Regions from separate parts of the Micromonospora sp. NBC_00617 genome, predicted to be linked through region 1. Evidence: riboswitches for the same ligand, from Rfam matches in the RefSeq annotation. Region 1 holds a riboswitch; each other region holds the start of a gene.
The links. A riboswitch is a leader RNA that binds a small molecule or an ion and turns the genes downstream of it on or off. The one in region 1 is predicted to bind cyclic di-AMP.
Positions count from the first base shown of each region.

Region 2: another riboswitch for cyclic di-AMP. It lies ahead of OG505_RS01080 (coiled-coil domain-containing protein); the one in region 1 lies ahead of OG505_RS26525 (NlpC/P60 family protein).
Region 3: another riboswitch for cyclic di-AMP. It lies ahead of OG505_RS12170 (transglycosylase family protein); the one in region 1 lies ahead of OG505_RS26525 (NlpC/P60 family protein).
Region 4: another riboswitch for cyclic di-AMP. It lies ahead of OG505_RS24330 (coiled-coil domain-containing protein); the one in region 1 lies ahead of OG505_RS26525 (NlpC/P60 family protein).

Region 1 covers NZ_CP107751.1:5,752,729-5,758,428, reverse strand. The annotation lists gene OG505_RS26530 (N-acetylmuramoyl-L-alanine amidase) at 1-1,678, opposite strand, end outside; cyclic di-AMP (ydaO/yuaA leader) riboswitch at 1,913-2,049, shown strand; gene OG505_RS26525 (NlpC/P60 family protein) at 2,063-3,103, shown strand; gene dcd (dCTP deaminase) at 3,192-3,770, opposite strand; gene OG505_RS26515 (pyridoxamine 5'-phosphate oxidase family protein) at 3,870-4,427, shown strand; gene OG505_RS26510 (zinc metalloprotease) at 4,506-5,489, opposite strand.
Region 2 covers NZ_CP107751.1:220,505-226,204, reverse strand. The annotation lists gene OG505_RS01095 (alpha/beta fold hydrolase) at 1-182, shown strand, start outside; gene OG505_RS01090 (HelD family protein) at 290-2,407, shown strand; gene OG505_RS01085 (cation diffusion facilitator family transporter) at 2,515-3,432, shown strand; cyclic di-AMP (ydaO/yuaA leader) riboswitch at 3,574-3,705, shown strand; gene OG505_RS01080 (coiled-coil domain-containing protein) at 3,711-4,778, shown strand; gene OG505_RS01075 (hypothetical protein) at 4,900-5,415, shown strand; gene OG505_RS01070 (SRPBCC family protein) at 5,522-5,700, opposite strand, start outside.
Region 3 covers NZ_CP107751.1:2,643,764-2,649,463, reverse strand. The annotation lists gene OG505_RS12185 (peptidase inhibitor family I36 protein) at 157-558, shown strand; gene OG505_RS12180 (peptidoglycan-binding protein) at 643-1,131, opposite strand; gene OG505_RS12175 (ThuA domain-containing protein) at 1,109-1,465, shown strand; cyclic di-AMP (ydaO/yuaA leader) riboswitch at 1,647-1,791, shown strand; gene OG505_RS12170 (transglycosylase family protein) at 1,791-2,477, shown strand; gene OG505_RS12165 (hypothetical protein) at 2,558-2,896, opposite strand; gene dinB (DNA polymerase IV) at 3,008-4,195, opposite strand; gene OG505_RS12155 (VOC family protein) at 4,253-4,690, opposite strand; gene OG505_RS12150 (helix-turn-helix transcriptional regulator) at 4,785-5,700, shown strand, end outside; gene OG505_RS12145 (GNAT family N-acetyltransferase) at 5,654-5,700, opposite strand, start outside.
Region 4 covers NZ_CP107751.1:5,295,114-5,300,813, forward strand. The annotation lists gene OG505_RS24310 (hypothetical protein) at 1-465, opposite strand, end outside; gene OG505_RS24315 (heavy-metal-associated domain-containing protein) at 480-689, opposite strand; gene OG505_RS24320 (metal-sensitive transcriptional regulator) at 839-1,135, shown strand; gene OG505_RS24325 (YibE/F family protein) at 1,519-2,883, shown strand; cyclic di-AMP (ydaO/yuaA leader) riboswitch at 3,050-3,180, shown strand; gene OG505_RS24330 (coiled-coil domain-containing protein) at 3,185-4,204, shown strand; gene OG505_RS24335 (carbonic anhydrase) at 4,263-4,991, opposite strand; gene OG505_RS24340 (helix-turn-helix transcriptional regulator) at 5,238-5,567, shown strand.

The DNA of each region.
Region 1 (5,700 bases):
CCCGGCCGGCCTTCGGGGTGGCCACCACACCCACGGTCCAGGTGGCGGTCGGCGCGGACGCCGGGTTGTGGAACCAGGCGCGTTGCCCGAGGTACCAGATGGCCGTCCAGTCGCCGTGGCGCCGGGCCAGGGCGTACGTCTGGCCGGCGGAGGCCCGGGCCCCGTGGTCCGACACGTCCATCGTGTTCGGGGTGCCGTCCGGGCGGAGCCCGATGTCGTTGACCAGCGGCGCGTCCGCGGACGGCGCGGTGTGCAGCACCACCGACGAGGAGCCGCGCGGCGCGCACGGCGTTGCGGGGGTGACGCAACCGGTGAACGCCGGTCGGTTGGTCGCGTAGTCGGGGTCGATCCGGACCAGCCCGGTGGCCGGGGTGCCGGTGTCCAGTCGCGGTGCGTGCAGCAGGTCGAAGTAGTGCGTCCAGTCCCAGTACGGCCCCGGGTCCCAGTGCATCCCGCGCACGGTCGACGCGATGGTGCCGGGCACGTTGTCGTGGCCGATGATGTGCTGGCGGTCCAGCGGGATGCCGTACCGCAGCGCGAGGTGCCGGACGAGCTTCGCCGAGGTCCGGTACATCGCCTCGGTGTACCAGGTGCCCTGTGCGGCGAAGCCCTCGTGTTCCAGGCCGATCGACTTCGCGTTGACGTACCAGTTGCCGGCGTGCCAGGCGACGTCCTTGGTCTTGACGTGCTGGGCGATGTGCCCGTCCACCGAGCGCAGCGAGTAGTGCCAGCTCACGTAGGTCGGGTCCTGGACGAGTTTCAGGGTGGTCGCCCAACTCGCCTCGGTGTCGTGGATGACGATGTACTCGATCTTCTGCCGGGCGGGCCGGTCGGAGAGATCGTGGTTGCCGTAGTCGCCGTCACCGAACGCCTCGTAGGGTGCCGGGATCCACTCACAGGAGACGGTCCGCGGGCACTCCAGCCCGTCCGGGTGGGCGAGTCGTCGCAGGCCCAGCCGGTCCAACCAGGACCGCTGGGGTTGGACCGCACGGGCCGGCAACGTCACCCGCTGGCCGTCGTCGGTCACGCGGGACTCGCCGGCGCCGATGGTGGTGAAGACCTCGTCGGCGAAGGTCGCCGCGGCGTCGGCGCTGTCCGCGCCGGCGTAGCGGGCCACCGCGCCGTACCAGGTGGCGGGGTCGGTGCCGGCACCGACCGGGGCACCCACCTCCCGTTGGTACGCGGCCAGCAGCGCCGCGCCGCCCCGGATGTTGGTCGTCGCGTCGCTGCGCAGCGCCTCGGGGGTGGCGCCGGTCAGCGCGGCGGCGGCGTCGACGGTCTGCATCGCGGCGGTGGGCGGCGCGGGATCCGTGGCCGGTGCGGGTGCCAGGACGGCACGGGAGTCGTCGCCGCGCGGATCCTCGGTGCCGGCGTCGTGGTGGCCGCGCGCGGGTAGGGCGGCCACGTGGCGGGCATCGGTCAGGTGCATCGGTCCGTAGCCGCCGCTGGTGCTCGGGGTGCCGGCGTTGCTGTCCCAGCGGGACTCCAGGTAGGAGACCCCGAGCAGCACGGCGGTCGGCACGCCGTACTCGGTCGATGCGGCGGCGTACTGCTGCTGACGGTCGGCGGCAGGTGCGGCGGAGGCGGGGCCGGCGGTCAGCGGTACGGCGGCCGTGGCGATGACCACCGCGACCGCGAGCGATGCGCGCCGGCCGGCGGACAGGGTTGGACGTTCCATCGAACCCCCTAGATTTGACTGGTAACTGCGTGGTCACCTTCGCGCCGGTCGGGAGTCCGCGTCAATACCTTTCCATATATAAAACTGCGTCGAAAGAAACCTTCACACACGCTCGGTGATCCCCTCCAACCGGTACGGAGTGTCACGGCCGAACGGGTTGCGGATCGGTAACGGCCGTCTCTACTCTGGTCATTTGTCGGCCCGGTAGCAGGTCTGCCCATCCCGGGCGGTAACGGACCGACACCGCCGAGTCGCTTTCGAGCGAGCCGGGGACCCAGGTTCCCCCGGGGTGAATCCGCAGCCAGTGCGGTAGGGCGTCAACTTCCCGCCCGAACCCGTCAGCTAACCCGGTAGGCGGTCAGGAAGAAGGAGTGCGGAACCCCGGTGGCCCTCCATGCCCCGCGGCCGTCGTCCGAACGGTCGGCCTCGGCCGACCCGACGTCGACCGTGCCGCGTCCACGCTGGTCCCGCTTCACCACCGCCCTCGCCGCCCTGGTCGGCGTTGCCGTCGTCCTGACGGGCAGCGCCACGGCGGCCCACGCGGACCCGTCCGTCGCCGAGATCGAGAGCCAGATCGACGCCGACTGGAACAAGCTCGAACCGGTCATCGAACGGCACAACGCCACCCGCGCGGACCTGGCCGTCAAGCGCAAGCAGGCCGACGCGCTCGCCGCCCGCATCGCGCCCCTGGAGCGCCAGGTCGACGCCGCGATGGACAAGGTCAGCGCGCTGGCCGTGCGCGCGTACATGGGCGAGAACCTGTCGACCGTCAACACGATGCTCGGCAGCCGGTCGCCCGGCGAGATGGTCGGGCAGCTCGAGATGCTCGACCGGTTCGCCCACAACCAGCAGCAGGACGTTCGGCAGGTCGCTGATCTCCGCGACGAGCTGGCCCGGCAGAAGGCGCCGCTCGACGAGATGGTGGCCCAGCTGACCCGGACCGAGGCGCAGCTGGCGGCGAAGAAGAAGCAGATCAACGACGAGATCGACCGGCTGCAGAAGCTGCGCCTCAAGGTGTACGGCAACGGCGGCGGCGGTCCGCTGCGTCCGGCGCCCTGCCCGGCCAGCTACCCGGGCGGCGGCGCGGGCACGGCGGTCAAGTTCGCCTGCGCCCAGATCGGCAAGCCGTACGTGTGGGGCGCCGAGGGTCCGAACTCGTACGACTGTTCCGGGCTGATGCTCGCCGCGTGGGCGAAGGCCGGCGTGTCGCTGCCGCACAACGCCGCCGCGCAGAGCCGGGTGACCAAGAACGTCAGCAGGGGCGATCTGCGCCCCGGTGACCTGGTCTTCTACTACAGCGACATCCACCATGTCGGCATGTACGTCGGCAATGGCTGGGTGGTGCACGCCTCCCAGGCCGGTCAGCCCATCAAGATGAAGAAGGTCGACGACGGGCCGATCCACAGCTACGGCCGCCCCGGCTGAGATGTAAGGAGGGGCCCCTTATTAACGCCTCCGGTATAGAAGGGGCCCCTTATTAACAGCCGGTGGGTGCAATGCCCGACGACTGGCTTCAGCGGGTCGGCCAGGTACGCCAGTGCTGCCAGGCGCGGCTCGGGGTCGGGCCGCGCTGCCCCTGGTAGCGCGAGCCGTAGACCACCGAGCCGTACGGGTGCTCGGCCGGCGAGGAGAGCCGGAAGATGCAGAGCTGGCCGATCTTCATTCCCGGCCAGAGGGTGATCGGGAGGTTCGCCACGTTGGACAGCTCCAGCGTCACGTGACCGGAGAAGCCCGGGTCGATGAACCCGGCGGTGGAGTGGGTGAGCAGGCCGAGGCGGCCCAGTGAGCTCTTTCCCTCCAGCCGGCCGGCGAGCTGGTCGCCGAGCGAGATCACTTCCATCGTCGAGGCGAGCACGAACTCCCCCGGGTGCAGCACGAACGGCTCGCCGTCGGGCACCTCGACCATCGAGGTCAGGTCGTCCTGCTGCATGGCCGGGTCGATGTGGGTGTAGAGATGGTTGTTGAAGACCCGGAACAGCCGGTCGAGTCGTACGTCGATGCTGGACGGTTGAACCAGAGTGGGCTCGAAAGGCTCCAGGCCCAGCGTGCCGGCCTTGATCTCGGTGACCAGGTCGCGGTCGGAGAGCAGCATCGGACCACCATAGCCGCGTCGGCCGGACCGGCCGGATTCGGTGCCGGTGACCAGCGCGTCGAGGTCGCTGCTCGTACATTTGTTCGATAGAATGCCGGCATGGCTTCCTGGTCCGAATTCGCCGCCGACGAGCCCCGCCTCGCCGACGGGATCCGCGTTCTCCTGCAGCAGTACGGGCCGGGCTTCGGCTACCTGGCCACGGTCCGCGCCGACGGCGGGCCCCGGGTCCATCCGGTCTCCCCGGTCATCACCGACGAGGGTCTCTTCTGCTTCATCATCGACTCGCCGAAGCGCCGCGACCTCGAACGGGACGGCCGCTACGCGCTGCACTCGTTCCCTCCGGAGGAGAGCGACGACGAGGCGTACGTGGCGGGCCACGCCTGGCCGGTCACCGACCCGGTTCAGGTGGCCCGACTGGCGCAGAGCGCCCGGGCCGAGCCGCAGGTCGACTGGCGGCTGTTCGAGTTCACCGTCGACGTGGCGATGTTGACCCGTCGCGAGCAGCACGCCGCCGGCGTCCCGGGTGTCACCCCGAGCCGCCCGGCCGTGCGGGTCTGGCTGGACCCGCAAGCCCCGCCCGCACCGGCCGCGCCTGTCGCCGTACCGCAGACGCGCCCGGCCCGCCGCAGCCGTGACGTGCAGTGCACGGCCGCCTGACCACGACCCTCTTGTCCACCAAAACGCCGGTGCCGGCTCCGTCGCGACGAAGCCGGCACCAGATGTACGCGAGGAGAGCTACGCCGCGCGGTACGCGTTCCACGCGGTCAGCATGCGGCTCGCCTGTCCCGGGGTGAACTGGTACATGCACGAGTCGTAGGTGTAGTCCATGAAGTTGGTGATCGGGTCCAGGCCGGTCGCCGAGCAGGTGTCCCGTCCGGTCGGGCACTGGTACGCCGGCGACGCCTCGGCCGGGGTGTCGCTGACGCCGTCACCGGAGCCGCCGCAGCCACCCTGGAAGGTGTGGTAGAGGTTCAGCCAGTGACCGATCTCGTGGGTGCCGGTGTCGCCCTGGTTGTAGTTGGTGGCGCTGCCGCCCGGCAGGGACTCGTTCAGCACGACCACGCCGTCCATGCTGCTGAGCTTGCGCTGCGGGAAGGTCGCCCAGCCCAGCAGGTCGTCGCTCAGCTCACCGAGGTAGATGTTGAGGGTGCTCTTGCCGCCCACCCGCAGCGACGACTTCATCGACCGCTCCGCCGACGAGCCGTCGACGATCGGGTACCAGGACGGGTTCGTTACTCGGTTGATCTTGTCGAGCCGGAAGGCGAACGCGGTGGCCGCGCCGCCCGTGCCGCCCGCGTAGGCCTGGTTGAGCACGCTGATCTGCGAGGTGATCATCGAATCCGGGATGTTGCCGCCGGCCCGGGTGCTGTCCCGCTGGATCACGTGCACCACCACCGGGATGGTGACGGTGGCCAGCGTCGTGGCGCCGGCGCCGGCCCGGAAGTTGGCGCGCTCGCGCAACGACGCCGCCAGGTCGGCGTCGCGCTCGCGGACCTGCTTCGCGGTCAGCTCGTTCGGCTCGTGCTTGGCCCCGGCGCCGGGCTTCACCCGGGCGTTGGCGTGGCTGTCGGCCGGCTCCGCGCAGGCGCCGCTCGGCGCCGCGGAGAATGCCGAGGCAGCCGGAACTACGCCCACCGCCGCCGTGCTCAGCAGCAGCGCGAGGGTCGTCGACGCGACGCCGGCGACACGCCGGGTCAGCAGGTTGGGACGAGGTCCCATGGGCCCACCTCTTTCTAACGGCGCGGCAGGGGGTGTGTCACGCCGTGGCTGGAAACGTGGGGCAGACGTTACAACCCATCGACGCATTTGAGAACGGACACGTGTTGCCGCGCGGAAACTTTTTCGTGTGTGCAGGTGGCGCGGAGGCGACCTGCCGTCATCTCCCGGCCTCGGCGGGTGGCGGGACGGGTGCGCGGGGTACCTGGGTGCA
Region 2 (5,700 bases), 1.7 Mb from region 1:
CCGAGTCGATCGCCGCCGCCCTGCCGGCCACCGAGCTGACCGTCTGTCCGGGTGCCGGACACATGCTGATGATGGAACGCCCGGACGAGGTGAACGCCGCGCTGACCGGCGTACTGCGTCGGGTGCTCGCCGCGCCGGCGCGTGACGGGCACGACGCGAGCGCGACCGGGACGGGTCGCTGAGCACGTTCGCGCACCTCGGGCGCGAAGCGCCGGGCCCGGGGCCGTACCCTTCTGCGGTTGGCCCGCGCGGTTCGCGCCGCTTGCCGGCGACATCGAAGGAGCGTGCGTTGACCGACCAGACCGCCCTGGAGCAGGAGATCGCCGTCGAACAACGGCACCTCGACCGGGTGTACGCCCGACTGGCCGAGCTGCGCCAGTCAGCGGTTCGGGCCGAACGCGACGGCTACCGGATGGCGCGGGTCGGCACGTTCGGCGCGCTGGTCGAACGCGACGCGATGGTCTTTCACGCCGCGCAGCGGCGGCACACCCTCGACGCCGAGCACGAGGGGCTGGTCTTCGGCCGTCTGGACCTGCGCGACCGGCAGGTGCTGCACGTCGGGCGGCTCGGCATCCGCGACGAGGACGCCACCACGCTGGTCGTCGACTGGCGCGCGCCGGCCGCGTCCGCGTTCTACCAGGCCACCCCGGCGCAGCCGCTGGGCGTGGTGCGTCGGCGCACCATCTCCTCCCGCGCCGAGCGGGTCACCCGCATCGAGGATGACCTGCTGGACCCGGCCGCCGCGCCGGACGGGATGACGGTGGTCGGTGACGGCGCGTTGCTGGCCACCCTGTCCCGGGCCACCGGTCGGGGCATGCGCGACATCGTGGCGACGATCCAGCGGGAGCAGGACGAGGCCATCCGGTCGCCCGGTTCCGGGGTGACGATCGTCGCGGGCGGCCCGGGCACCGGCAAGACGGCTGTCGCCCTGCACCGGGCGGCCTTCCTGCTCTACTCCGACCGCAGCCGGTACGCCGGCGGGGGCATCCTGGTGGTCGGGCCGTCCACCGTCTTCGTCGAGTACATCGCCTCGGTGCTGCCCTCGCTCGGTGAGGACACGGCCACCCTGCACTCGCTGGGCACCCTCTTTCCGGGGATGACCGCCACCCGCACCGACCCGCCCGAGGTGGCGGCGGTGAAGGGCTCGCTGCGGATGCGCCGGGTGCTGGAGCGCGCGGCCCGCGACGCGGTGCCGGGCGGGCCGGGTGAACTGCGGCTGCTCTACCGAGGGACGCTGCTGCGGCTGGACCGGGCCGAGCTGGACCGGATCCGGGACCGCGCGCTGCACCGTGGCGCCCGGCGCAACGAGGCACGCCGGGCCGGCTTCGACGGTGTGTTCGCCGCGCTCTGGGCGCAGGCCCGTGCGGTGGGCATCACCCGGCTGCCGGAGCAGCGGGCCTTCGAGGGCGAGATCGCCGAGCGGCCGGAGTTCCGGGAGTTCCTCAAGGCGTGGTGGCCGCGCCTGCACCCCCGACACGTGCTCGGCTGGCTGGCTCGCCCGGATCGGCTGCGTCGGTACGCCGGCGGGATCCTCTCCGGCGCGGAGATCAGGCTGCTCACGACCGCTTACCAGAGCCTGGACACCGCGGGTCTGACCATCGCCGACGTGGCGCTGCTGGACGAGTTGGACGCGCTGCTCGGCAAGCCGATGCAGCCGGCGCGGGCCCGCCGCGACCCGTTCCAGCTCGCCGGGGGCGTGCGCGAGCTGAGCACCGCCAGCGACCGGCAGCGGGCCGCCCGCGCGGCGGCCCGGGAGCGTCCCGAGGACTACCGGGAGTACGCGCATGTGGTGGTGGACGAGGCGCAGGACGTCTCGCCGATGCAGTGGCGGATGGTCGGACGGCGTGGCCGCCTGGCCTCCTGGACCGTCGTGGGCGACCCGGCGCAGACCGCGTGGACCGGCGATCCCGAGGAGCTGACCCGCGCCCGGGACCAGGCGCTGGGCCGGCGCAAGCGACACGATTTCACGCTCACCACCAACTACCGCAACTCGGCGGAGATCTTCGCGGTGGCGGCGGCGGAGATCCGGCGGCTCTACCCGGACCTGTCGTTGCCGACCGCCGTCCGCTCCACCGGGATCGACCCCGTCGAGCTGGTGGTGCCGCCCGCCGGGTTGGAGACCGCGGTCGTGGGGGCGGCCACCGGCCTGCTGGCCGAGGTGGACGGCACGGTCGGGGTGATCACGCCGGTCACCCGCCGCGACGAGGTCGCCGGTTGGCTCGGCTCACTCGGCGCGGCGCGGCTGCAGGTGGTGACCAGCCTGGAGGCGAAGGGCATGGAGTACGACGGGGTGGTGCTGGTCGCCCCGAGCGAGATCCGTGCCGATCCGGGTTCCGGCGTACGCACGCTCTACGTGGCGCTCTCGCGGGCCACCCAGCGGCTCACCACCATCGACCCGACCGGCTGACCCGCGGGTTGCGGTGTCGACGGGTGGATCCCGCCCGTACAGTTGCATACATAGCGATGTGAACATACATTTGACCGGGTCCCGGGTGGCGACGGAGGGTGGATCTCGTGGGAGCAGGTCATGACCACCACCACGGGTCGGTCGCCAACGCCGCCCACCAGCACCGGGGCCGGCTCTGGGCCGCGTTCGGGCTGCTCGCCACCCTGATGGTGGTCGAGGGCGTGGCCGCCTTCCACACCGGCTCGCTCGCCCTGCTCTCTGACGCCGGGCACATGTTCACCGACGTGCTGGGCATCGGGATGGCGCTCGCCGCGATCACCGCCACCCGGCGGGCCACCGGCGACCCGCAGCGCACCTTCGGGCTCTACCGCCTTGAGGTGCTCGCCGCCCTGGCCAACGCCGTCCTGCTCTCCGGCGTGGCGGTCTACGTGCTGATCGAGGCGATCGGCCGGTTCGGCGACCCCCACGAGGTGCTGACCGGCCCGATGCTCGCGGTGGCCGTCCTCGGCCTGCTCGCGAACGTGGTCGCGTTCGCGCTGCTGCGCGCCGGCGCCCGGGAGAGCATCAACCTCCAGGGCGCCTACCTGGAGGTGCTCGGCGACCTGCTCGGCTCGCTCGGCGTAATCGGCGCGGCGCTGCTCATCGCGGTCACCGAGTGGTGGTGGGCCGACCCCTTGGTCGCGGTCGCCATCGGCGTGTTCATCCTGCCGCGCACCTGGCGGCTGGGGCGCGCGGCCGTCCGCATCCTGGTGCAGGCCGCGCCGGAACACCTCCAGGTCACCGCCGTGCACGACCGACTGGCCGCGGTGCCCGGCGTGGTCGAGGTGCACGACCTGCACGTCTGGACGCTCACCTCGGGCATGGAGGTGGCCTCCGCGCACCTGATCATGGCACCCGGCGGGGAGGTCGGCGCGGTGCTCACCGCAGCGCGTACCGCCCTGCGGGAGGACTTCCGCATCGAGCATGCCACGCTGCAGATCGAGCCCGCCGCCGCCCCGGGCGCCTGCGGGTCGATCGAGTGGTGATCGCTTATCTGACCAAAAGACCGGTTCGCCGTCATTCCCGGTGGTGACGCAGACACCTTCCGTCACATCGACTGCACACGTCCCACCTGCCCCGGTAGGCTCGTCCCCGGCCACCACCCGGCGGCGCCCTCCCGGCGCCGGTGGCGGCCGCCGCCTAATCACCCGAGAGGGCGAACCGGGGAACCATGTTCCTGGGGTGCATCCGCGCCAGCGGTAGGGATCTTCCGTCCCGAACCCGTCAGCTAACCCGGTCGGCGGCTGACGGAAGGACATGCGTAGTGGCACCAGCACGACCACCCGCCGCCCGACTCGCGGCACTGATCGTCATGATGGTCACCCTCGGCGTCGCGCTCCCGGTGGGCGCCGCCACCGCCGCTCCCCCCGGCGGCCTGCGGGCCGCCGCGGCGCCCGACGGCGACGAGGAGGGCGGCACCCCCGCGCTGCGGGCCCAACTGGAGGCCGCCAGCAAGGGCTACCTGGACGCGAAGCGCGCCCTGGACACCTCCGTCCAGCGACAGCAGCAACTCGCGGCCAAGCTGAAGACCACCGAGGCCGAGATGATTGTGCGCAACGGCAAGGTCGGCGAGATCGCCGGCGTGGCGTACCGCACCGGCCGGCTCAGCACCGTCTCGGCGCTGCTCAACACCAACACCCCCGAGGGCTTCATGGACCGGGCGGCCGCGCTGGACGTGGTGGCCGCCAACGAGGACCGGGTGCTGCGCGACCTGCACGCCACCCGGGACGAGGCCAACCGCACCCGCATCGCCCTGGACGGCGAGATCCGCGAGCAGCGCAAGCAGGTCGAGGTGATGGCCAAGCGCAAGGAGCAGGCCGAACGGGCCCTGACGGTCGCCACCAGCAAGCCGCGCACCACCGCCGCCGACACCAGCTCCAACCGGGGCACCTCCACCGCCAACGCCCAGCCCGCGCCGCGCAACTCCGACGGCTCCTGGCCATCCGAGTCGTGCAGCATCAACGACCCCACCCCGGCCAGCGGCTGCATCACCCCCCGCACCCTGCACGCCCTCAACCAGGCAAAGGCCGCCGGCTTCACCCGGTACGTCTCCTGTCACCGCTCGGGCGGCTCCGGCGAACACCCGAAGGGTCGGGCCTGCGACTTCGCCGCGCAGAAGGGCGGCTTCGGCGGGGACGCCACCGGCGGCGACAAGACGTACGGCAACAACCTGGCCGCCTACTTCATCCGCAACTCCGACCGGCTCGCCGTGCTCTACGTGATCTGGTACCGGCAGATCTGGCTACCCAGCAGCGGGTGGAAGTCGTACAGCGGGGGGAACGGCGACCCCTCCAGCGATCACACCAACCACGTACACCTGTCGGTGTACTGACCCCACCGGTGGCCGGCGCACCTCGACAGGGTGCGCCGGCCCCGGGTACGTCAGCGGACGTACCCGGGACGTCGCCGGCGGTCGGACGACCCGGCCGGGCCGGGCCGGCAGCATGTCGGGCATGCCGCGAATCCCGCCCGCCACCCGCAAGGCGCTGCTCACCCTGCACCTCGTCACCTCGCTCGGTTGGCTCGGGGCCGACCTGGTGCTGCTCACCCTCGGCATCGCGGCTCAGCGCGGCGCCGACCCGGCCGTGGTCTATCCGGTCGCCGGGCTCGTCGGCACGGTGCTGTTCGCGCCGCTGAGCGTGCTCGTCTGGCTCGTCGGCGTCGCCAGCGCGCTGCTCACCCCGTGGGGCCTGGTGCGCTACCGGTGGGTGCTGGTCAAGCTCGTGATCACCACGGTGATGGTCGGGCTGGTGCTATTCCTGCTCACCCCGAACCTGCGGCACGCGAGCGCGCTGGGCGCCGCCCTGCCCGCCCGGGATCGCGCCGACCTGGTGATCGCGCCCGCGGTGTCGACCAGCCTCATGATCATCGCGACCGTGCTCTCCACGTACAAGCCCTGGGGCCGTCGCCCCGCCCGCCCCACGACCGCACCCCGCGCAGCGCAAGATCGCGTAACAACAACGAAGTAGTGGCCACCGCGCCGCAGGACGCCACTACATCCAGGATCGAGCACGATCATGCCGCGAGGCGGCGAGCGGCCGGGGCCGCGGGCGCGGCGGGCGTCGGGGCGAGGGGTCAGGCCGGGGGTTGTTCGTCGCCGGTGGTGTCCAGAGCCGCGCCGAGGCGGGTGGCCAGGGCCAGGTGGGCGGCGCGGGCCTGCTGGAAGGCGTACCGGAACAGGGGCGCCGGCGCGCGCAGGGTGATGTCGACGTCGATCCGGACCAGCCCGTCCGGCTCGGCGCGCAGCCGGGTGT
Region 3 (5,700 bases), 3.1 Mb from region 1:
TCGGACAATCCGCCGACGAGCGGCCGGATTGAGATTCCGGCAGGAATTCGTCGACCTGCCGCGCAGATCATGTTGGCACAGCGGCATCGATCAACGCGATGTCGGCAATTCGACTCACGACCTGTTCCGGTCGTGACGACACCGGAGGTCACCATCGTGCGAAGTGCTCTGCGAAGGTTCACGTCCGCCCTGCTCGGCGTGGTTGCCGTGGGCGCCGCGCTCGGCGTCGCCCCGAGCCCGGCCCAGGCCAACTACGCCTGCCCCTCGGGTCTGCTCTGCCTGTACGCCGGGGCCAACTTCAGCGGCGACATCTTCCTGCTCGACGGGCCGTACAACGGCTGCAACGACGTCGGGCTGCCCTCGTACTTCCGCAACAGGACCCAGTCGATCATCAACAACCGGCCGTCGGGCACCGTCTCCACCTTCTGGGACAACGCCAACGCCACCGGCCTGCTCGGCTACCAGCACGCCTACGGCTACCGGGCGAACCTGGCGTACGACTCGGCCGCGATCGGGGGGACCTGGAACCAGCGGATCGAGGCGGTCCGCGTCTGCTGAGCCGCGGACCGAACCGGGTAGGGGGGCGCAACGACGGCGCCGGCCGGAATCCACGGGGGACTCCGACCGGCGCCGTCGCGCGGCTCAGCCCGGGTAGTAGCAGACGTTCGGGATGACCGGGCCGCCGTTGACCCCGAAGATCGCGAAGCCCATGTACGCCCGGGTCTGCGGGCCGTACTCGCCGTCCTCGGCGATGTTCGCGTACACGATGTCCTCGTTGATCTTGTGCTGGGCGTACCGGACGGCGTCGCGGGTCTTCGAGCCGTAGTTGCCGTCGAGGGTCAGTGACCGCGCGTAGCAGTTGTTCAGCGCCTCCTGCAGCACCAGCACCGCCGAACCCGAGTGGCCGTAGCTGAGATAGCACTGCTTGTTCCCGGTCTGCCAGCCAATGGTTGGCACGTGCATGTCCGCGCCGCCGGGGTAGCCGCCGACCCGGTAGAAGGTCAGGCTGGTGCACGGGCTGGAGGCGTGCGCGGCGGTCGGTGCGAGCAGGGTCAGGCCGGCGCTGGCCAGTACGGTCACGAGAGTGGCGGCGGCACTGCGGCGGCCGATGCGGCTCCGGTGGATCGGCATGCTCTCCTCCTGGGAAGGTTGCCGGGGTCGACCCGGTGTGCTTCCGAACATCGCGGCCGTCGATCTATGGTTTCCTGCCCGAACGTCAATTCCCAGGAGCGCCGATCGGCCCGTTCCTCGCCCGGCGCACCAGCGTCGCGCATCCGCTCGCCTGTACGCGCACGAGGAGGGCGGCGCCACCCATCCACTGGTCTGGGCACGCACCCTCGGTCGCAGCCGGGTGGTCTACTCCGCTCTCGGTCACGACACCCGGTCCTACGAGTCGCCCGGACACGTCGAACTGCTCCGTCGCATCACCGCCTGGCTGCGTACGGACGGTGACCACCGGGCCTGATCGGAATCGGTCCATCATGGTCGGTGCACAGCCGCGCGTCATCCGCAACCGCTGGCAGAGGCGCTATGCGTGCGCCGGTGAACAAGTTCACAAGCGTTGGGCGAGGGTCACTGACCGTGCCTACCGTCGGTCGAGTCCACCACCGTGGACACCACGACCGGCAACGCCAAATCCTGCCCCCGGTCGTCGGATACCAGAACCCCGGGCAGGAGCGGGGGACCCACGTTCCTCGGTGCATGTCACCTCGGGGTGAAGCCGCCACCGCGCGGCCGGGCTCCTCGGCCCGAACCCGACAGCTCACCTCGCCGGCGTGGAGGAACCACACATGACGTCTGTCTACACGCCCCGTCATCGACGGGTCACCACCCGCCGCGTCGCCGTCGGCACCCTGGCCGTCGGCGCGGTCACCGGCGCCGTCGCCCTCTTCGGGCCCGCGGCCCCGGCCCAGGCCGGTGTCAACTGGGACGCGATCGCCCAGTGCGAGTCCGGCGGCAACTGGAAGATCAACACCGGTAACGGCTACTACGGCGGCCTGCAGTTCTCCCAGGGCACCTGGGCCGGCTACGGCGGCAAGAAGTACGCCGCCCGTGCCGACCTGGCCAGCCGCGGCGAGCAGATCGCCGTCGCCGAGAAGGTACTCGACGGGCAGGGCATCGGCGCGTGGCCGACCTGTGGCCGCAAGGGCGGTTCGTCGGGCGGCGCCGCCGCGAAGTCCTCGACGAAGTCGTCGAAGTCCACTGCCGAGAAGGACCGGTCCACCGCTCGGAAGGATCGCTCCACCGCCCCGAAGGAGCGGTCGTCGCGCGGCGACCAGCCGGCGACCCGCAACCACGAGCGCACCGCCCCCGCGGCCGGAGACGACACGTACGTCGTCAAGCCGGGGGACACCCTGTCGGAGATCGCCGACAGCCACCGCCAGGCGGGCGGCTGGCAGGCCCTGTACGAGCGCAACCGGCAGCTGATCGGCGCCGACCCGGGTCTGATCCTTCCGGGCCAGCGGCTCAGCCTGTAAGAGCACCAGCAGCGGGCGCTCGACCGGATTCCGGTCGAGCGCCCGCTGGCATGTCGGGGAGGCGGTTCGGCGGGTGGGCCTCAGGCGGCCGAAGCGGTCGCCGTCGACACCGACCCGGTCGCACGGGTCTGCCGCGCAGCCGAAGCCCTCTCCGGGGACCGGCCGGTCGACGCGGCGGCGTCGGATCGCTGCGGGGCGGCTGTTGGCGATGTGTCGTCCGCCCGCCGGGCCAGCCGGAGCGACTGTTCAGCGGTGCTGCGCGCCGCACACGGCCAGGGTTGGCCGGCGCAGAGCAGGTTGCGGCACGCGCCGTTCCCGTCCGGCTCGTGTGCGCCCAGCACGTCGAGCGCGAGCTGCCAGAGCAGCGGATCGGTCACGTCGCGCGGACGCTCGGCACGCCGGCTCGCACGGTTGCTCATGTCGTCGGACATGGTGGTCCCCCCTGTCAGGCTGATTCCCCCAAACGTCTCCACTCGCACCGCCGGTAAACCCCCACCCGCTGTGATCTGCGTGGCAGCGCGTCGTGCCCGTCAGTCCGGCAACAGCGGCATCTCGACGCCCGGGTCCCGGCCCAGCAGCACCGCCCGGGTGAGCGCCGCCGAGCCGAACCGGTCGCGGACCGCGTCCACCGCGGCGTCCAGGTCGGCCCCGGTGTCGACGTCGAACGGCAGCTCCGGCTGCACCGGGTTGTCGTCGAGATTGCCGACCGAGACGCCGATCAGGGTGACTCCGCGGCGCTCGATCTCCGGCAGCGCGGCCCGCAGCAACGCCCGCGCGGCGTCCAGCAGCGGCGTGGTGTCCGCGGTCGCCTTGCGGACGGTGTGCGAGCGGGTGGCCCGGGTGTAGTCGCCATAGCGCAGCCGCAGCACCACCGTGCGCCCGGACCGCCCGGCCGCCCGCATCCGCCGGGTGACCCGGTCGACCAGGCCCGCCAGGATGGCGTCCAGCTCCGCGGGGGCATGCGGGGTAGGGCTCAACGCGTGCTGCGCGCCCATCGAGCCCCGGCGGCGGCCCACCTGCACCGACCGGGGGTCGCGGTTGTGGGCCAGGGCGTGCAGGTGCCGGCCGGCGCCCGCCCCGAGCAGGGACACCAGCGCGGCCTCGCCGAGCCGGGCCACCTCCCCGACGGTACGGATCCGGCGCTCCCGTAGCTTTGCCGCGGTGACCGGGCCGACGCCCCACAGCCGTTCCACCGGCAGCGGGTGCAGGAACTCCACTTCGGCGTCGGGGGCGACGACCAGCAGCCCGTCCGGTTTCGCCACCCCGCTGGCCACCTTCGCCAGGAACTTCGTCCGGGCCACGCCCACTGTGATCGGCAGGCGGACCCGGTCGCGGACCTCCCGGCGCAGCCGCTCGGCGATGTCGACCGGTGCGCCGACCAGCCGCCGCAGGCCGCCCACGTCGAGGAACGCCTCGTCGATGGAGAGCCCCTCGACCAGCGGCGTGGTCTGCCGGAAGATCTCGAACACCGCCCGGCTGGCCTGCGTGTACGCCGCCATCCGGGGCGGCACCACGATCGCGTCCGGGCACAGCCTGCGCGCCTGCTGGCCACCCATCGCGCTGCGGACACCCCGCGCCTTCGCCTCGTAGCTGGCGGCGAGCACCACACCACCGCCGACGATCACCGGCCGCCCCTGCAGGCGCGGGTCGTCGCGCTGCTCGACCGACGCGTAGAAGGCGTCCAGGTCGGCGTGCAGGATGTGGGCGCCGGTCGACACGTACACATGTTCGCACGACGCCCGTCCATCGCGGCGGTGAGCTGGGCGAACGCCCGATCAGTCGAGGCAGAACTCGTTGCCCTCGGGGTCGGCGAGCACGAGGTGACCGGCGCCGAGCGGGGGAGCGGGCTCGTGCCGTGCGAGGCGGGTGGCGCCGCGGGCGACGAGCCGTTCGGCCTCCGCCTCCAGGGCCGCCATCCGCTCGTCACCCGTGAGCCCGGGGGCGGCCCGCACGTCGAGGTGTACGCGATTCTTGGCCTGCTTGCCCTCCGGCACACGCTGGAAGAACAGGCGCGGCCCCGCGCCCCTGGGATCGACCACCGCCGACGCGTCGTTGCGGCGCTCCGGTGGCACACCCATCGCGTCCAGCGCGGCGTCCCACGAGTCGAAGTCCCCGGGCGGCCCCTGCAACTCGTAGTCGAGCGTCTCGGCCCAGAACGCCGCCAGGCTGGCCGGGTCGGCGGCGTCGAACGTGATCTGCACCTCGCGGGCCATGACAGCTCCCTCTTTCCTGGTCTGGCTGGTCATGCCGCCACCCTCTCGCGGATGGCGGACAGGATCGTTCCGCTATTCGTGCAACGATCGGCGGGTGACGGTGGAGGCGACGACGGAGCGGGTGCTGCGGACGCTGGCCCTGTTGCAGCGGCGGTCGTCGTGGACGGCCACCGAGCTCGCCGCCGAACTGGGTGTCACCGACCGCTGTGTGCGCCGTGACGTGCAACGGCTCCGCGCGCTCGGGTATCCCGTCCAGGCGTCGGTTGGCGTCGGCGGCGGCTACCGGCTCGGCGCGGGCACCCGGCTGCCGCCGCTGCTTCTCGACGACGAGGAGGCGATCGCCACGGCGGTTTCCCTGCGACTGGCGTCGGGAGGCACGGTCGCCGGGGCGGGCGAGGCGGCTCTGCGGGCACTCACGAAACTTGACCAGGTGATGCCGGCGCGGCTGCGCGCCGAGGTGCGAGCGGTGCACGGCTGGACGGATACCCTCGTCGGACCGGTGGTGGAGATCGATGCGGAGCTGCTGGTGACCCTCGCCCGTGCCTGCCGTGACGCGGTGCGGGTGCGGTTCCGCTACGCCGGTCGCGACGCCGGTGAACGGGAGCGGACGGTCGAGCCGGTCCGGATGGTCACCACCGGCCGTCGCTGGTATCTGATGGCCTGGGACGTCGATCGTGACGACTGGCGGACGTTCCGCCTGGACCGGATGCGGGCCACGGTGGCGACGACCTGGCGCTTCCGATCGCGCGAGCATCCGGATCCGATCGCTTTCGTGCAGCGGTCGGTGACCGACGCGCCCTACCGGCAGCTCGCCCGGGTGCGGGTGCACGCCCCGCCCGAGCGCGTGCGGGAGGTGGTGCCGCCGCAGGTGGGGCGCGTGGAGGCCGACCGCGACGGGTGGTGCGTGCTCGTCATCGGCGGCGACAGCCTGGACTGGCTCGCCGCGCACATCGCCCGCCTGAGCTATGAGGTGGAGGTGCTGGAGCCCGCCGAACTGCGCGAGGCCGCCG
Region 4 (5,700 bases), 460 kb from region 1:
GAGGGTCAGCGCCTCGCCCCCGGTGGGCGTGAAGTCGGCGAATGCCCGCCACTGCCCGGGGCCGTCCAGCGGGGTCTCGACCCGCCAGGTGCCGTCCGGGGCGAGGTCGGGGTGCACGTGGTGGAAGCCGGACAGGTCCCGCCGGGCGACGATCAGGTGCATCCGCTTGTCGTGCGCCACGTCGTACCTGGTCACCGGCCGGCCGTCCGGCCCGCCGATCCGGAAGGCGAACTCGCCCGCCGGGGCGGCGACCGGAACGAGCGTGTAGCCACGGTCGGAGACGAGCAGGCCGCCGGGAACCTGGTCGGTCACCTCGTCCTGCACGGTGGAGCCCGGGGTGTGGGCGGCGCCGCCGTCGGGCCGACCCTCGGCGACCGGGTCGACCACCCGGCCGACCCCGTACGCCGCGCCGAAGACCGCCGCGAGGCCGAGGGCGAACCCGCTCATTCTGGTCACGGTGTTCATCCCGGGCCTCCCGCTCACGCCTCGACGAGGTCGTAACCGGCCTCGTCGACCGCGGCCCGGACGGACTCCACGGCCACCGGCTGCTCGCTGGTGACGGTGACCCGGCCGGTGGCGAGATCCACCTGCACGTCGCGCACCCCGGCGATGGCGCCCACCTCGGCGCTGACCGCGCTGACGCAGTGCCCGCAGGTCATGCCCCGCACCTGGTACGTCGTGTCGACCATTGAATCGCTCCCTTCGTCGTCCGTCAGCCTATACCCCCCAGGGGTAAGGGCGAGGCGGACTCGTGACCGGTCCGGTACCGGTACCCGGTGGGGGTATCGGACACGCGGGACGTTACCATACCCCCCAGGGGTACGCTATCCTCGTCGCCATGACCGCACCCACGCCGATCCGCGGGTACACCGCCAGCAAGGACCAACTGCTCGCGCGGCTCCGCCGCGTCGAGGGGCAGGTCCGGGGCATCGAGAAGATGGTCGACGAGGACCGTTACTGCATCGACGTGCTCACCCAGATCTCCGCGATCCAGGCCGCGCTCGACAAGGTGGCCCTGGGTCTGCTCGACGGGCACGCCCGGCACTGCATGCACGAGGGCGCGGCCGAGGGCCGGGCCGACGAAATGGCCACCGAGATGATGGCGGCCGTCGGCCGGCTCATGAAGCGCGGTTGAGGGCCGGCTCCTGAAGCGCGACTGAGGGGCCGACTCCTGACGGGCCGAGCCGTGGGCCGGTCCGGCCCGGAGTGGCGCGCCCCGCGCTCCGGTGGACGGCGCGCGGGCGGGCGCGTCCGACACTCCGCCACGACCTGCGACCCCCGGCCCGGCTGACTAGCATCTCCGACGATGGCTCAGCGGACCCCGCCACGCAGTCCGGCATCGGCACCGCCACGATGCGGTGCTGCCGCCGCCCACCAGCCGGGCCGGCCTGTCACTGCCCGTGGTCGTCGCGTCGTCAACCAGCAATTCGATGCGCTCGTCACCGCGTTCGTCCGGCGGAGGTGAACCGCCCGGCCCGTCGGCACGTACCCCGCACCGGATCGTTGGGAGTTCTCGCATTGGGTTCCGACCACAGCCATACCGCCCGCCCCGCCCCGCCCCGGGTCCGGCGGATCCTCGTCGCGACGGTGGTGCCGCTCTTCGTGGCCACCGTCGTCGCCGCCGTGGTGCTCTGGCCACGGGACGGGGCGCCGCAGACCGGCGGCGGCACGGACGCGCCGCGCCACCACGGCACGGTGACCCGGGTGGTGACCGAACCCTGCCCACCGTCGGCCAGCCCGGAGGGCACGCCGGCCACCGGGCCGTGCGGGACGGTGGACGTACGGGTCGAGGACGGGCCGAGCGCCGGCCAGCAGGTGCGGACGCCCGTCCCCGCCGGACCCGGCGCTCCACGGGTCGAGGTCGGCGACGACGTCGTCCTGGTCGAGCTGGCCGACCCGGCCGATCCCGCCACCAGCAGCTGGAACATCGCCGAGCATCAGCGCGGAACGCCGCTGGTGTGGCTCGCGGTGGTCTTCGCCGCCGCGATCGTCGCGTTCGGCCGGTGGCGGGGCCTGGCCGCGCTGGCTGGGCTGGCCGCCAGCTTCGCCATCCTGCTCACCTTCGTGTTGCCAGGCATCAGCGCCGGCCGGTCACCGCTGCTGGTGGCGGTGGTCGGCGCAGCCCTGATCATGTTCGTGGTGCTCTACCTGACACACGGAGTGACAGCGCAGACCTCGGTCGCGGTGCTCGGCACCCTGGGCAGCCTGGTGCTCACCGGCGTGCTCGCGACCATCGCCACGGCCGCCACCCGGCTCACCGGCTTCGGCAGCGAGGACGCCACCACGCTGTCGATGTTCCAGGCCCATGTCGACCTGCGCGGCCTGCTGCTCGCCGGGATCATCATCGGCTCACTCGGGGTGCTCGACGACGTGACCGTCACCCAGGCCGCCACCGTCACCGAGCTGGCGAACGCCAATCCCGGTCTGAGCCGGCTACAGCTCTACCGGGCGGCCACCCGGGTCGGCCGGGCGCACATCGCCTCCACGGTCAACACCATCGTCCTGGCGTACGCGGGTGCGTCACTACCGCTGCTGCTCCTGCTCACCGCCGACACCCGCCCCCTCGGGCAGATCCTGACGAGCGAGTTCCTCGCCCAGGAGATCGTCCGCAGCGCGGTCGCCACGCTCGGCCTGATCGCCGCCGTACCCCTCACCACCGGGCTGGCCGCCGTGGTGACCGCGGCCGGGTCGACGCCGGCGCAGGGCGCGGACGCCGACGTCCTGACACCGCGCCCCCGTCCGGACCGGACGGAGGCACTGGCCGCCCTCAGCTCCCCGCCGCGGGGCCGGCCCGACGGGCCCGACCCGGAGCGGAACGCACCCCCACCCACCGCCACCACCGCGTGGCCAGAGCCGAACAGGAGCACTGATACGGCATGGTGAGACTCCTCAGCGTGACCGGATCGGGCATCCGCCCTGAGAACCGCGTCACTGCTCACTCAACGCCATGGCGAAATGACACTTTTAGTCGGCATCAGGACGTAGCTCAGGCGGTGGATTCTCGGGTAACCTCGCTGCCGGCCACCGACGAAGGCGCGCAGCGGCGCCTGCGGTGCCACCGCCCAATCGCCAACCGGCGAGCCGGGGACCCAGGTACGTGGGGTGAATCCGCGACAGCGGTAGGGGCCACTTCCGCTCCGAACCCGTCAGCTAACCCGGTCGGCGGTCGACGGAAGGGAACATTGTGACGGCACCCCTACGCCGCTGGTTGACACCCGTGGTGGCCGTGCTCGCTGCGCTGACCGTGTTCGCCGGACCCCTCCCGGCCCACGCCGCCCCGACGACCCCCGCACCGTCCGGGCACGAAGAGGAAGACGAACCCAAGCTCCTCAACGACGTCATCGAGCAGACCAACCGGGACTACGTGGCGGCCAAGTCCAAGCTGGACAAGTCCAAGAAGCGGCAGCTTGAGCTGGCGGTGGAGGTCGAGCGGGCCAAGGCCGACCTGGAGGCGCTGGCCCCGCAGGTCGGGCAGATCGCCGCCCAGTCGTACCGGACCGGACGGATCGGCGCGATCGCGATGCTGCTGGAGAGCGACGCCCCGGACTCGTTCGTCCGGCGGGCCGCGGCGCTCGACGAGATGAACATGGTCAACGAGAAGAAGCTCGCCGAGGTCAACACGGTCAAGTCCCGCGCCGAGCAGGCCAAGCTGGCCCTCGACGCGGAGGTCCGCGAGCAGCAGAAGCAGACCGCCCTGATGGCGAAGGACAAGCGCGACGCGGACAAGGCCCTCGCGCTGGTCGGCGGTCAGGGTTTCACCGGCGGCCTGGTCGACGCCGTCTCGCCGGTCGCCCGGATCGCCCCGGGTCGCACCGCCGACGGTGACTGGAAGCCCCAGTCGTGCAGCGAGGACGACCCCACCACCTCCGGTTGCGTCACCCCGCGCACCCTGCACGCGTACAAGGAGGTCAAGCGGGCCGGGTTCAACCGGTTCGTCGGCTGTCACCGCAACGGTGGCCCGTACGAGCACCCGAAGGGCCGCGCCTGTGACTGGTCGTTGCAGAAGAGCGGCTTCAGCCCGTGGCACAACAACGACACCCGCATGTACGGCAACAACGTCGCCGCGTTCCTCATCCGCAACGCCGACCGCCTCGGCATCTACTACGTGATCTGGAACCGGCAGATCTGGTTCCCGGCAACCGGCTGGAAGTCGTACAGCGGGCCGTCGAACCACACCGACCACGTGCACATGTCGTTGCTCTGACTCGGCGTCACGAAGTCCGAGGGCCGTCCCGCTACCAGGCGGGGCGGCCCTCGTCGTATCAGGCGGCGGCGGAAGCTGCCGGGGCGTCCGAGGCGCCGGGCGCGTCGGACGGCGCGGCACCCGCCGGTTCGGGGGTCACCGGGCGCACCACGCCGGCGGCGAGCCGGTACGACATGCCCACCACCGCACACCGCCCCTGCGCCACCTCGTCGGCCAGCACGGGCGACTGCCCGAGCAGCGTCTCGACGGTCTGCGCGATGTGAATGTCGACGATGCCGTCGATGTCGTCCACGCCCTCGGCGGTGGCACGTCGCAGGCTGGGCAGCACCGCGTCGACCACCGCGGGAAGGTGCCCCGGGGGCGCGACGCCGGTGGCGGCCGCCTCGCGGGCAGCCTGCACGGCACCGCACGAGTCGTGGCCGAGAACCACCACCAGTGGAGTGCCGAGCACGATCACCGCGTACTCCACGCTGCCCAGCACCTCCGGGCCCGCGGTGTGCCCGGCCGTACGGACCACGAAGAGGTCGCCCAGCCCCCGGTCGAAGATGATCTCAGCGGCCAGGCGGGAGTCGGAGCAGCCCACGATCACCGCGAACGGGTGCTGCCCGTCGGCCACGGCGGCCCGGTGCCCGGCGTCCTGGTTGGGGTGGCGCGGCACCCCGCTGACGAAGCGCCGGTTGCCGGCGGCCAGCTCGGCGTACGCTCGGGCCGGCTCGGTCGGCGTCGACGCTCGATCGGCGGCCCGCTGCGGACCGGGCTGCCCTCCAGGCGTACCGGAACGGCTCATTCCCGCACCTCTTTTCCACGCGTTTGACCTGCTCAAGAGGCTCTTCAGTCGGGCCGGCGGTGGGCGCTGGCTCAGGCTCCACCGTCACACGCACCGCAAGATGCGTCAAGATATGCGTGATTTAGATTTCATACGTAGACCCCGAACCGGCCCTTCGGCCGCTGGGACCGGGCCGGTCCGTCGGCACCTGGCCCGACCCTCCGGCCGGCACGGGGTGGGGCGGACAACCGGAGAGGCGGCTCCACGATGACGAGCGCGGCGACGGCCGGAGGCGGCCGGGACTGGACGTTCCTCACCAACCACGGGCATGTGCTGCTGGCCATCGCCCGCGATCCCACCGCGCGGCTGCGCGACCTGGCGGCCGAGGTGGGCGTCACCGAACGGGCTGCCCAGGCCATCGTCGCCGACCTGGAGGCCGGCGGTTACCTGCACCGCACCCGGGTGGGGCGCCGCAACGAGTACACCCTGAACCCCGCCGGCCACTTCCGGCACCCCGCCGAGGCCGACCGTCAGGTCGGCGACCTGCTCGCGCTGTTCGCCGAAGCACCCGCCGACGACGTCGCGTCCCCGCCCTGACCGTCGTCGACGCACGCCGGCTTCGACCGGCGACCCGCCACCCCGCCCGGACCGGCTCGTTGCGCCCGCCGCTGAGCGACGTCATCGGTCCCGCCCGGAACGGCGTCGGCGGGCGGCTGCCCGACGCGGTGCG